Regions from separate parts of the Hydrogenophaga sp. L310 genome, predicted to be linked through region 1. Evidence: predicted binding sites of a transcription regulator. Region 1 holds the regulator's gene; each other region holds the start of a gene.
What was found. Region 1 encodes FNR, which switches genes on or off when oxygen is low (the NO sensors DNR and NnrR bind a similar motif). Its sites were predicted from a motif close to TTGATNNNNATCAA; they were not measured.
Positions count from the first base shown of each region.

Region 2: the regulator FNR is predicted to act here: its motif matches at 1,098-1,111, upstream of AC0GNO_RS09770 (DUF3149 domain-containing protein).
Region 3: the regulator FNR is predicted to act here: its motif matches at 959-972, upstream of AC0GNO_RS19120 (hemerythrin domain-containing protein).
Region 4: the regulator FNR is predicted to act here: its motif matches at 1,051-1,064, upstream of AC0GNO_RS16050 (TraR/DksA family transcriptional regulator).

Region 1 is NZ_JBVPZA010000001.1:41,582-43,777, reverse strand. Features, by position in the region: gene hemN (oxygen-independent coproporphyrinogen III oxidase) at 1-578, opposite strand, end outside; gene fnr (fumarate/nitrate reduction transcriptional regulator Fnr) at 758-1,477, shown strand; gene AC0GNO_RS00200 (hypothetical protein) at 1,558-1,851, opposite strand; gene AC0GNO_RS00195 (nitrogen fixation protein FixH) at 1,947-2,196, opposite strand, start outside.
Region 2 is NZ_JBVPZA010000004.1:221,852-224,047, reverse strand. Features, by position in the region: gene AC0GNO_RS09775 (S1C family serine protease) at 1-990, opposite strand, end outside; gene AC0GNO_RS09770 (DUF3149 domain-containing protein) at 1,172-1,321, shown strand; gene AC0GNO_RS09765 (Nif3-like dinuclear metal center hexameric protein) at 1,450-2,196, shown strand, end outside.
Region 3 is NZ_JBVPZA010000013.1:72,612-74,807, forward strand. Features, by position in the region: gene gorA (glutathione-disulfide reductase) at 1-250, opposite strand, end outside; gene AC0GNO_RS19120 (hemerythrin domain-containing protein) at 363-902, opposite strand; gene AC0GNO_RS19125 (3-hydroxybutyryl-CoA dehydrogenase) at 1,120-1,971, opposite strand; gene AC0GNO_RS19130 (IS630 family transposase) at 2,060-2,196, opposite strand, start outside.
Region 4 is NZ_JBVPZA010000009.1:144,936-147,131, reverse strand. Features, by position in the region: gene AC0GNO_RS16060 (PhaM family polyhydroxyalkanoate granule multifunctional regulatory protein) at 1-20, opposite strand, end outside; gene AC0GNO_RS16055 (enoyl-CoA hydratase/isomerase family protein) at 63-902, opposite strand; gene AC0GNO_RS16050 (TraR/DksA family transcriptional regulator) at 1,154-1,513, shown strand; gene AC0GNO_RS16045 (hypothetical protein) at 1,568-2,017, shown strand; gene AC0GNO_RS16040 (VOC family protein) at 2,072-2,196, shown strand, end outside.

The sequences.
Region 1 (2,196 bases):
ACCTGTTCAGCGGGTTGCACGCGGTGCACCGCTTTCTGAACGGCAGGGTCGAAATCCTGGACACCAAAACTGAGACGGTTGAAGCCCAGTCTCGCCAAGGTCTGAAGCCGCTGGTCGGTCACGGTCCGGGGATCCACCTCGATCGAGTACTCGCCACCCGGCACCAACTTGAAGTTGCGCCGGATCATCGTCATGAGATCCTCAAGCTCTGCATCGGACAGAAAGGTAGGCGTGCCGCCACCCAGGTGCAACTGGGACACGCTGTGCCCCTTCCCAAAATGCTGGACCTGCAACTCCACCTCACGTGACAGGTAGCGCAGGTATTCGGCCGCCCGTTCGTGGTGTTTGGTGATGACCTTGTTGCAGGCGCAGTAATAGCAGACCGACTCGCAGAACGGAATGTGTACGTAGATGCTGAGCGGAAGGGCCAACGAGCCGGCTCTGCGCTGCTCCAGCGCTTGTATATAGTCGCCCTCGGTGAACGCTTCCACAAAGCGGTCAGCTGTCGGGTACGACGTGTACCGCGGACCGGGAACATCGAATCGCTTGAGCAATTCATCGGAAATGGCGTGACTCACAAACTGTTCTCCAATGCTGAGCCCCGAATGTGCACCAGGCTCGCAGATCCTCCCTTGATCTTGATCAAGCCCCGGTGTGTTCGCAAGCCATCGCTCCCACGAAGGGCCTGGCGCGCGGTCATTTCCTCGACACAAGTCCCAGCTATGCGTTAAGCTCACCACCGATTTCCGGATAATTTATGGACGCACAAAGCATCAAAGTCGCCTGTTCGAGCTGCAACCTGCGAGAATTGTGTCTACCCATGGGTCTCAACCCAGACGAAATGGACAAGCTCGACAATGTCATTTCGGCGCGGCGACGCATCAAACGCGGGTCGGCACTTTTCAGTACGGGTGACCGGTTCACCTCGCTTTACGCGGTGCGTTCCGGCTTCTTCAAAACCTGTGTCACCACGGCCGATGGCAGGGATCAAGTGACCGGCTTCCAGATGACCGGAGAGATCATCGGCCTGGATGGCATCGTGAGCGACCGCCATTCCTGCGATGCCATCGCACTGGAAGATGCTGAAGTCTGTGTGATGCCGTTTGATCAAGTCGAGGAACTCTCCCGAGAGTTCACCACCCTTCAACACCATGTGCACAAGATCATGAGCCGCGAAATTGTGCGCGACCACAGTGTCATGCTGCTGCTTGGCAGCATGCGCGCAGAAGAACGCCTCGCGGCGTTCCTGCTGAACTTGGTTCAGCGCCTGCACGCCCGCGGCTTCTCCCAGTCCGAGCTGATTCTCCGCATGACACGCGAAGAAATTGGTAGCTACCTGGGCATGAAGCTGGAGACGGTGAGCCGCACTTTTTCCAAGTTCGTGGACGAAGGCATCATCGAGGTCAAACAGCGTTACGTCCACATCAAAAACACCGAAGGGCTCAAGCTGATCGTGCCCCCCCCGACCGGTCACTGAACCCAACATCTGTCCCAACAGGAAGCCTCAGCTGGAAACACTCCGCTGGGGTTTTTTATTTTGGAGATCTGCAGGAGCGTTCAGGAACAAGATTCATTCTTGGCACAATCCCGCGGCCGCTGATCCGGCGGGACAGGACACCGGTTCACTTCAAAAGGTGACATGGACAGCAAAGAGGTGAGTGCACTCGACACCATGGCCACGATCCAGAAGGTGAAAAATGCCAGCGTGTAGACCGCTGGACGAGACAACTCCAGAGGAGCCCCAAACCAGTGAAGATCACTCGGATCGATCATGGCAAACACGATCATCTCCAGAACCGCCGCCACCAAAAATGCGGGCCACGCAATCCACATCCATCGTTGAGCCGTCATTCCTGTTTCTCCTCGGGTGTTGTTGTGATCGATTCCGGGCATAACCGGTGCATAGTCGTTCAGGCCATGGCTTGGGATAGTCGCAGCACGCGCTATTACTTCGTCGGTGGCACCACAGGGGAGGCTGCGTGGTTCCGAGCCTGGTGAGCCGGTTGAAGTTGAATCAGCGCTTCGGCACGAGCTTGTCCGTCCAGCATCTGGGCCGCCTTCAGGTCGCGCTCAAAGTCGGCCTTGTTGAGCACCGGGTCTGCGCCCTTCACTGCAATGACGGCCGTGATGATGGCGGCCACAACAACCACCAATGGCCCCCCCACCACCAGCCACATGTGGGGAACGCGCCACCAA
Region 2 (2,196 bases), on a different contig from region 1:
CGCCACGCCAACGATCACATCCCCAGGGCGGATGCCTGCCTGGGCAGCCGGGCCATTCTGCAAGACGCCCGTGATGATGACGCCAGTGCCAGACGACAGGCCAAAACTTTCGGCCAGCTCCGGGGTCAGGTCCTGAGGCTCCACACCGATCCAGCCGCGAGTGACCTGGCCGTCGCGCACGATGGCATCCAGGACACTGCGCGCGGTTGAAGTCGGGATGGCAAAACCGATGCCCATGGACCCCCCCGAGCGCGAGTAGATGGCGGTGTTGATGCCCATCAGGTGGCCATTGATGTCCACCAGCGCACCGCCCGAGTTGCCCGGGTTGATGGCCGCATCGGTCTGGATGAAGTTTTCAAAGGTGTTGATGCCAAGCTGCGTGCGCCCCAGCGCGCTGACGATGCCGCTGGTCACGGTTTGCCCCACACCGAAAGGATTGCCGATGGCCAGCACCTGATCGCCGATGGAAAGGGCGTCGGAATCTCCCAGTGTGATCACCGGCAGTTCCTTCAGGTCGACCTTCAGAATCGCCAGATCGGTTTCGGGATCGGTCCCAATCACCTGTGCTGCGCTTTTTCGACCATCGTTGAGGATGACCTCGATCTGGTCGGCTTCTTCAATCACATGGTTGTTCGTCAGGATGTAGCCCGCAGGGCTGACGATCACACCCGAACCCAGACCCGCCTGGGGCTGTGCCTTGCCCTGTTCGCCGAAAAAGAAGCGGAACCAGGGGTCTGCATTCGGGCTCCCGGCTTCGGCTGCTTTGCTGGTGTTGATACTCACCACCGCGGGCGATGCAGCTCGCGCAGCAGCGCTGAAGCTGTTGGTCGCAGGCAGGGAAATCCTGGGTGCAGGGGCTTCCAGCACTGGGACCACTGAAGTGAATGTGGGCTTGCGGTTCAGCCACTCGGGTTTGAGTGTGGCAACCACAAAAAAGGCTGCCAGCAGCACGGTCACGGATTGGGCAAAAACCAGCCAGAGTCGTTTCATGTCGGATCAGTGTGTACAAGTCTTGGGTCGCAGGCACCTGAGTGTGGGCCATCCCGCTTGACCTGATTGTGCTGCATATGGCATCTTGGGTTCAGAGTTCAACCGGTTTGATGCACGTCAAGGCGGGGGATGCCCGCAACGGTTGCAATGGCGGCCTATCACGCAAGGAATGGAGCACACAATGAAAGCCATGGTGGATCTTTTTTCAACCGACTACGGCCTGTTCAGCATCGCCGGCATCATTTTCATGATCGGTATGGCGATCTGGTTTTACCGCTTTTTCATGCGAAAGATCTCTGAAGCCGAGCGCGCGCAGGGTTCCCAGCGCTGAGTTTTCGCGCATTTGAGCGCGACCCGTCACCAGGGCGCTGCTCCACACAGGGGCTGTCAGAATAAGGTCAGTGCTTGGCAGACATATCGTGCGTTTGCCAGTTTTGACTCCTTGTTGACTCCCTGTTTATGAACCCTCCAGATTCCCACGTCACTCGCGCGGCCTTGCTGGCGTCTTTTGACGAACTCCTGCAGCCTGCGTTGTTTCGCGACCATGGCCCCAACGGTCTGCAGGTGGAGGGGCGGGCTGAAGTTCGGAAACTGGTTTCCGGTGTCACCGCGAGTCTGGCCTTGATCGACGCGGCCATCGCGGAGAACGCCGATGCCATCCTGGTTCATCATGGTCTTTTCTGGCGAGGGCAGGATGGGCGGGTCACCGGATGGATGAAGCAACGTCTGTCGCGCCTGCTGGCACACGACATCAACTTGTTTGCGTACCATTTGCCGCTTGATGCCCACCCCACTCTGGGCAACAACGCGCAGTTGGCCCGACACCTGGGTATTGCGCTGCGCGAGGGTCCCGACCACCGGTTTGGTGAACAGTCTCTGGGCTTCCTGGGGCTGCGCTCCATGGCCTCTGCGTCAGCGCTGGCTGATCATGTCGCCTTGGCACTGGGTCGGCCGGTCACGCTGGTGGCTGAGCCGGACCGGCCCATCGAGTGCGTCGCCCTCTGCACCGGTGGCGCTCAAGGATATTTCGAATCCGCCATTGCGGCCGGCGCTGACGTGTTCATCACCGGCGAAATATCGGAACCACAAGCCCACTACGCCCGCGAATGCGGCGTGGCCTATATCGCCTGCGGGCACCATGCGTCCGAGCGTTACGGGGCACCGGCTGTGGCGGGACATGTCGCCACAGAGCTTGGTTTGCGGCAT
Region 3 (2,196 bases), on a different contig from region 1:
AGTTGAGGATGGGCATGTCGCCCTCCCACCCGTAGCCTTGCGCTTCGTGGGCTGCGTCGGCGTAGTGCGCGGCGTAGCTGTAGAGCTTCTTGGGGATGCAGCCCACGTTGACGCAGGTGCCGCCCAGGCCGTCTTGCCCCAGGGTTTCGGCCAGCGCCACGCGCGCCCCGCGCTGGGCGGCCATGCGGGCGGCGCGCACGCCACCGCTGCCGCCGCCAATGACGAATAGATCGAAGTCGTAAGTGCTCATGCTCGTCCGTTCGGCCAACGGGGTCGTGGCCCATGCTGTGGAGCGGGGCAGTTTACGCGCAGCCCGTCCGGCGTGCAGTTTCGGGGACGTTCTGCCACGTCATGGGTGCGGCTCAGGTCCGCGAACGGACCTCATTGTGCTTGAGGGCGCGGCGCTTGGCCATTTCGCGACCCATGCCGGCGGTGTCGAGGGCGGCAAGCCGCTTTTTCGCTTCCGGGTAGGCGATGGACTCCTCAAGCAGGATGTGGTCCAGGTAGAGCGCTTCAAAAACATCCAGCGCGTGGCGCAGTTCCGCTGTGTCGAACCAGAGGTTGCCGCCGGTGGCGGCCTCCAGCGAGGGGGCGATCTGGATCCAGTTTTCTTCCAGCCAGCCGTGGTCCTGGATCAGGTGTTCGGTAGCCTGCACGATCTCGGCGTCCTGGCTGACCAGCAAGGCCGGGAAGATGTGTTTTTCTTCGTCCAGGTGGTGCTGGCGCGCTTCGCCATTGAAATAGTCGAGCACGCGGCGTGCCCGGGCCCGGTTGGCCTGGTTCAGGCCTTCGTTTTCGATGGCGTCCACCAGCGCATGCAGCAGCTTGATCTGGCTCTGGATTTCCTGATGGGTGTTGTCGAGGAACTCGAAAACGGCGATGGAGACGGGCGCGGCACACATGAGGAACTCCTGTTCACTGGGTTGGGTTCATTATGAAAATGCTGCGCTGCGGCAAGTTGATCTTGCTCAAACAAGAAGCCCGCTGAAGCGGGCTTCCGATGGACATCACACAGCCCAGATTGCATCCGGCGCGCGTGCCCGATCCAAGGATGTCGCGGAACCGGCTTGCCGGGCCGCCAGCATCGCCCCCTGGGGGTGACGCGAAACGGCGCGGGGGTCAATACGTGTACACGCCCCTGCCCGTTTTCCGGCCCAGCCAGCCGGCAGCGACCATTTCTTTCAGCAGCGGCGCCGGGCGGTACTTGCTGTCGTTGTATTCGGCCATGTAGACGTTCATCACGGCCAGGCACACATCCAGGCCGATCATGTCGGCCAGCGCCAGCGGGCCGATGGGCTGGTTGGTGCCCAGCTTCATGCCGGCGTCGATGTCTTCCGGCGTCGCCAGACCTTCGGCGAGCACGAAGAAAGCCTCGTTGATCATGGGCACCAGGATGCGGTTGACCACGAAGCCGGGCGCGTTTTTCACCGTGATCGGCGTCTTGCCCAGGGCTTCGGCCATGGCTTTCACGGCGTCGTGCGTGGCGTCGCTGGTCTGCAGGCCGCGGATGATCTCCACCAGCGCCATCATGGGCACGGGGTTGAAGAAATGCATGCCGATGAAGCGGTCGGGGCGCTGCGTGGCGGCGGCCAGCTTGGTGATGCTGATGGAGCTGGTGTTGGTGGCCACGATCACCTCGGGTGCCAGCAGGCCGTCGAGCTGCTGCAGGATCTTGACCTTGAGGCCTTCGTTTTCGGTGGCGGCTTCGATGACGAGTTGCGCGCCCTTGAGGTCGTCGTAGTTCGTGCTGCCCTGGATCAGGCCGAGCGCCTTGGCTTTGTCGTCGGCGCTGATCTTTTCCTTCTTGATCAGGCGGTCGAGGCTGCCCGCGATGGTGGCCAGGCCCTTGTCGATCGCGGTCTGCGCGATGTCGACCATCACCACGCGGATGCCGCTGGTGGCGCAGGCCTGGGCGATCCCGTTGCCCATGGTGCCCGAGCCGATGATGCCCACGGTTTGAATGCTGCTCATAGGGGAAATGCTCCTGAAAAAAGACAAAGAACCATTGTCGGGGACGTGCACCGGCCCCGACCTCGGCCGCGTCGCGCAGGCGTCGGGACTAGTGCAGTGTTCCATTCTGTTTGGAACTTAAGTGACGATTGGCGCGAATGACCTTCTGCAAGATATCGCGAGCGCTCTTGGTCCAGATGAACGGTTTGGGGTTGGTGTTGTGGTGAGCGACGTACTCATCGATGG
Region 4 (2,196 bases), on a different contig from region 1:
CTGCCCGATGTGTCGCTCATGGGAGTCTCCTGTGGGTGTCTCTGGGTGGCGTGCACGCCGGTTCAGCTGTCCACGCCGTAGCGTGGGGCGCGGCGCTCACGCAAGGATGCCACACCTTCGCGCACATCGGGTCCGGCAAAACCCATGAATTCGAGGGCCAGCGAGGTGTCGAACGCCGGGCCGGCCTGGCGCAGCCAGTTGTTCAGCGAATACTTGGTCCAGCGGATCGCGGTCTGGCTGCCCGAGGCCAGCCGGTCGGCCACCTCGTAGGCCTTGTCGAGCAACGCGTCGTCGTCCACCGCGAGCGACACCAGACCGATGCGCTCGGCCTCTTCGCCGCTGATGGGCTCGCACAGCATCAGGTAGTACTTGGCCTTGGCCAGCCCGCAGAGCAGCGGCCAGACGATGGCCGCGTGGTCGCCCGCCGCCACACCCAGGCGGGTGTGGCCATCGACGATCTTCGCGGACTTCGCGGCGATGGAAATGTCTGCCAGCAGGCCGGCGACCAGGCCCGCGCCCACGGCCGGGCCGTGCATGGCGGAGACGATGGGCTTGTCGCAGTTGATGACGTTGTAGACCAGGTCGCGCGCTTCTTTCCAGACGCGCGTGCGCACATCGAAGTCGGTCGCCATGTCCTGCACCAGCGCCAGATCACCGCCGCCCGAAAAACCCAGGCCGCTGCCGCGCAGCACGGCGCAGCGCACGCTGTCGTCGCGCCCCACGTCGCGCCAGATCTCGCTCAGTTCCCAGTGGCCTTCGTGGCCGGCGGTGGGCAGCTTGCCATTGCCGCCAGGTCCGTCGGCGCGCATCTGGATGTCAAGCACCGAGGGCACGCCGTCCACGGGAGGGCCACGGCGGGCAATGGCGAGCGTCTGGTAGCGGCTGTAGTCGACAGTGTTCATGGGTCTCTCCGTTGAAATCGGGCGTGCCCGCCCAAAATCCGGGCCAGGGTCCCGTCGATTCTGCTCCGTTTGCCCCACCAAACCGCCATCGATTGCGCCGTGTTTACCCGGGGGATTGCCCGGCTCGCCCTCTTGCGGCCAAGGTCGCTTGACGTGTGTCAACACCCGTCCCGGCGAGCAGGCGCAAGATGGGTCCGTGGGGTTGGGAGATTCTTCCGGAAACCCCCTCTCAAAAATCCAGAGGAGTCAGCATGAGCCAGAACATTTCCGACACCTATGCCAGCCAACTGCAGCAGATGCGCACCGAGGTGCTGGCCCAGTTGCGCGCCCAGCGGGGCGGTAAGGTCGGCCGTGCCGAATCGGCCGCCGAAGCGCGCGAGTCCGCGAGCGATGACAGGGCCACTGCCGAGACCGAGCGCGACCTGGCCTTTGCACTGGAAGAGCGTGAGTCCGCCGAGCTGGTGGCGATTGATGAGGCCCTCAAACGCATCGCCGACGGCAGCTACGGCCTGTGCATCGACTGCGGCGTTGCCATCGCCGCCGCGCGGCTGCACGCCAACCCGACCGCATTGCGATGCGTCGCCTGCCAGGAGAAGGCCGAGCAGGTCTGACACCCACCGCACCGACCCCGCGCCCCTTTCACTTATTTTTTCGGAGGTTTTCCCATGCCCACTTTTCACGCTGTCGTCTGGATGGATCGCCGCGAGGCCCATGTGCTGATGTTCGATCGTGAACATGTCGAGTCCGAGAACATCAAGTCCCGCTCGCACCACAAAGCCACCGGTGGCCATGTGGGTTCGCACCAGCTGATGCACGGTCGCGGCCCCGCGGCCGGTGGCAGCCACTCCCCCGAAGGCGGGCACGACTCGGCCGACGAAAACTTCTACCACGAGGTCGCACAGGCGCTCCAGGGCGTGCGCGAAATTCTGGTCGCCGGCCCTGCACAGGCCAAGGACGAGTTCCGCGCGCATTGCCAACGCCACGACAAGGACATCGCCAGCGCCATCGTCGATGTGGTTTCCGCTGACCACCCCTCTGACCGCCAGTTGGTGGCCATGGCGCGCCAGTATTTCCTGAAGCACGACCAGAACGCCGGCGACCCCACGCAGCGCTGAGCCCAACGCCAGCGTCTGCACGGCAAATTCGCAGGGGTTTGTTATCCTGCCGGGATGCCGACCCACAGCCACCAGACCCTTCCCGCGCGCAGCCTGTTCCACCTCGCGTTCCACGTCACCGACCTGGACGAAGCCCGCCGCTTCTATGGCGGTGTGCTCGGCTGCGCCGAAGGGCGCAG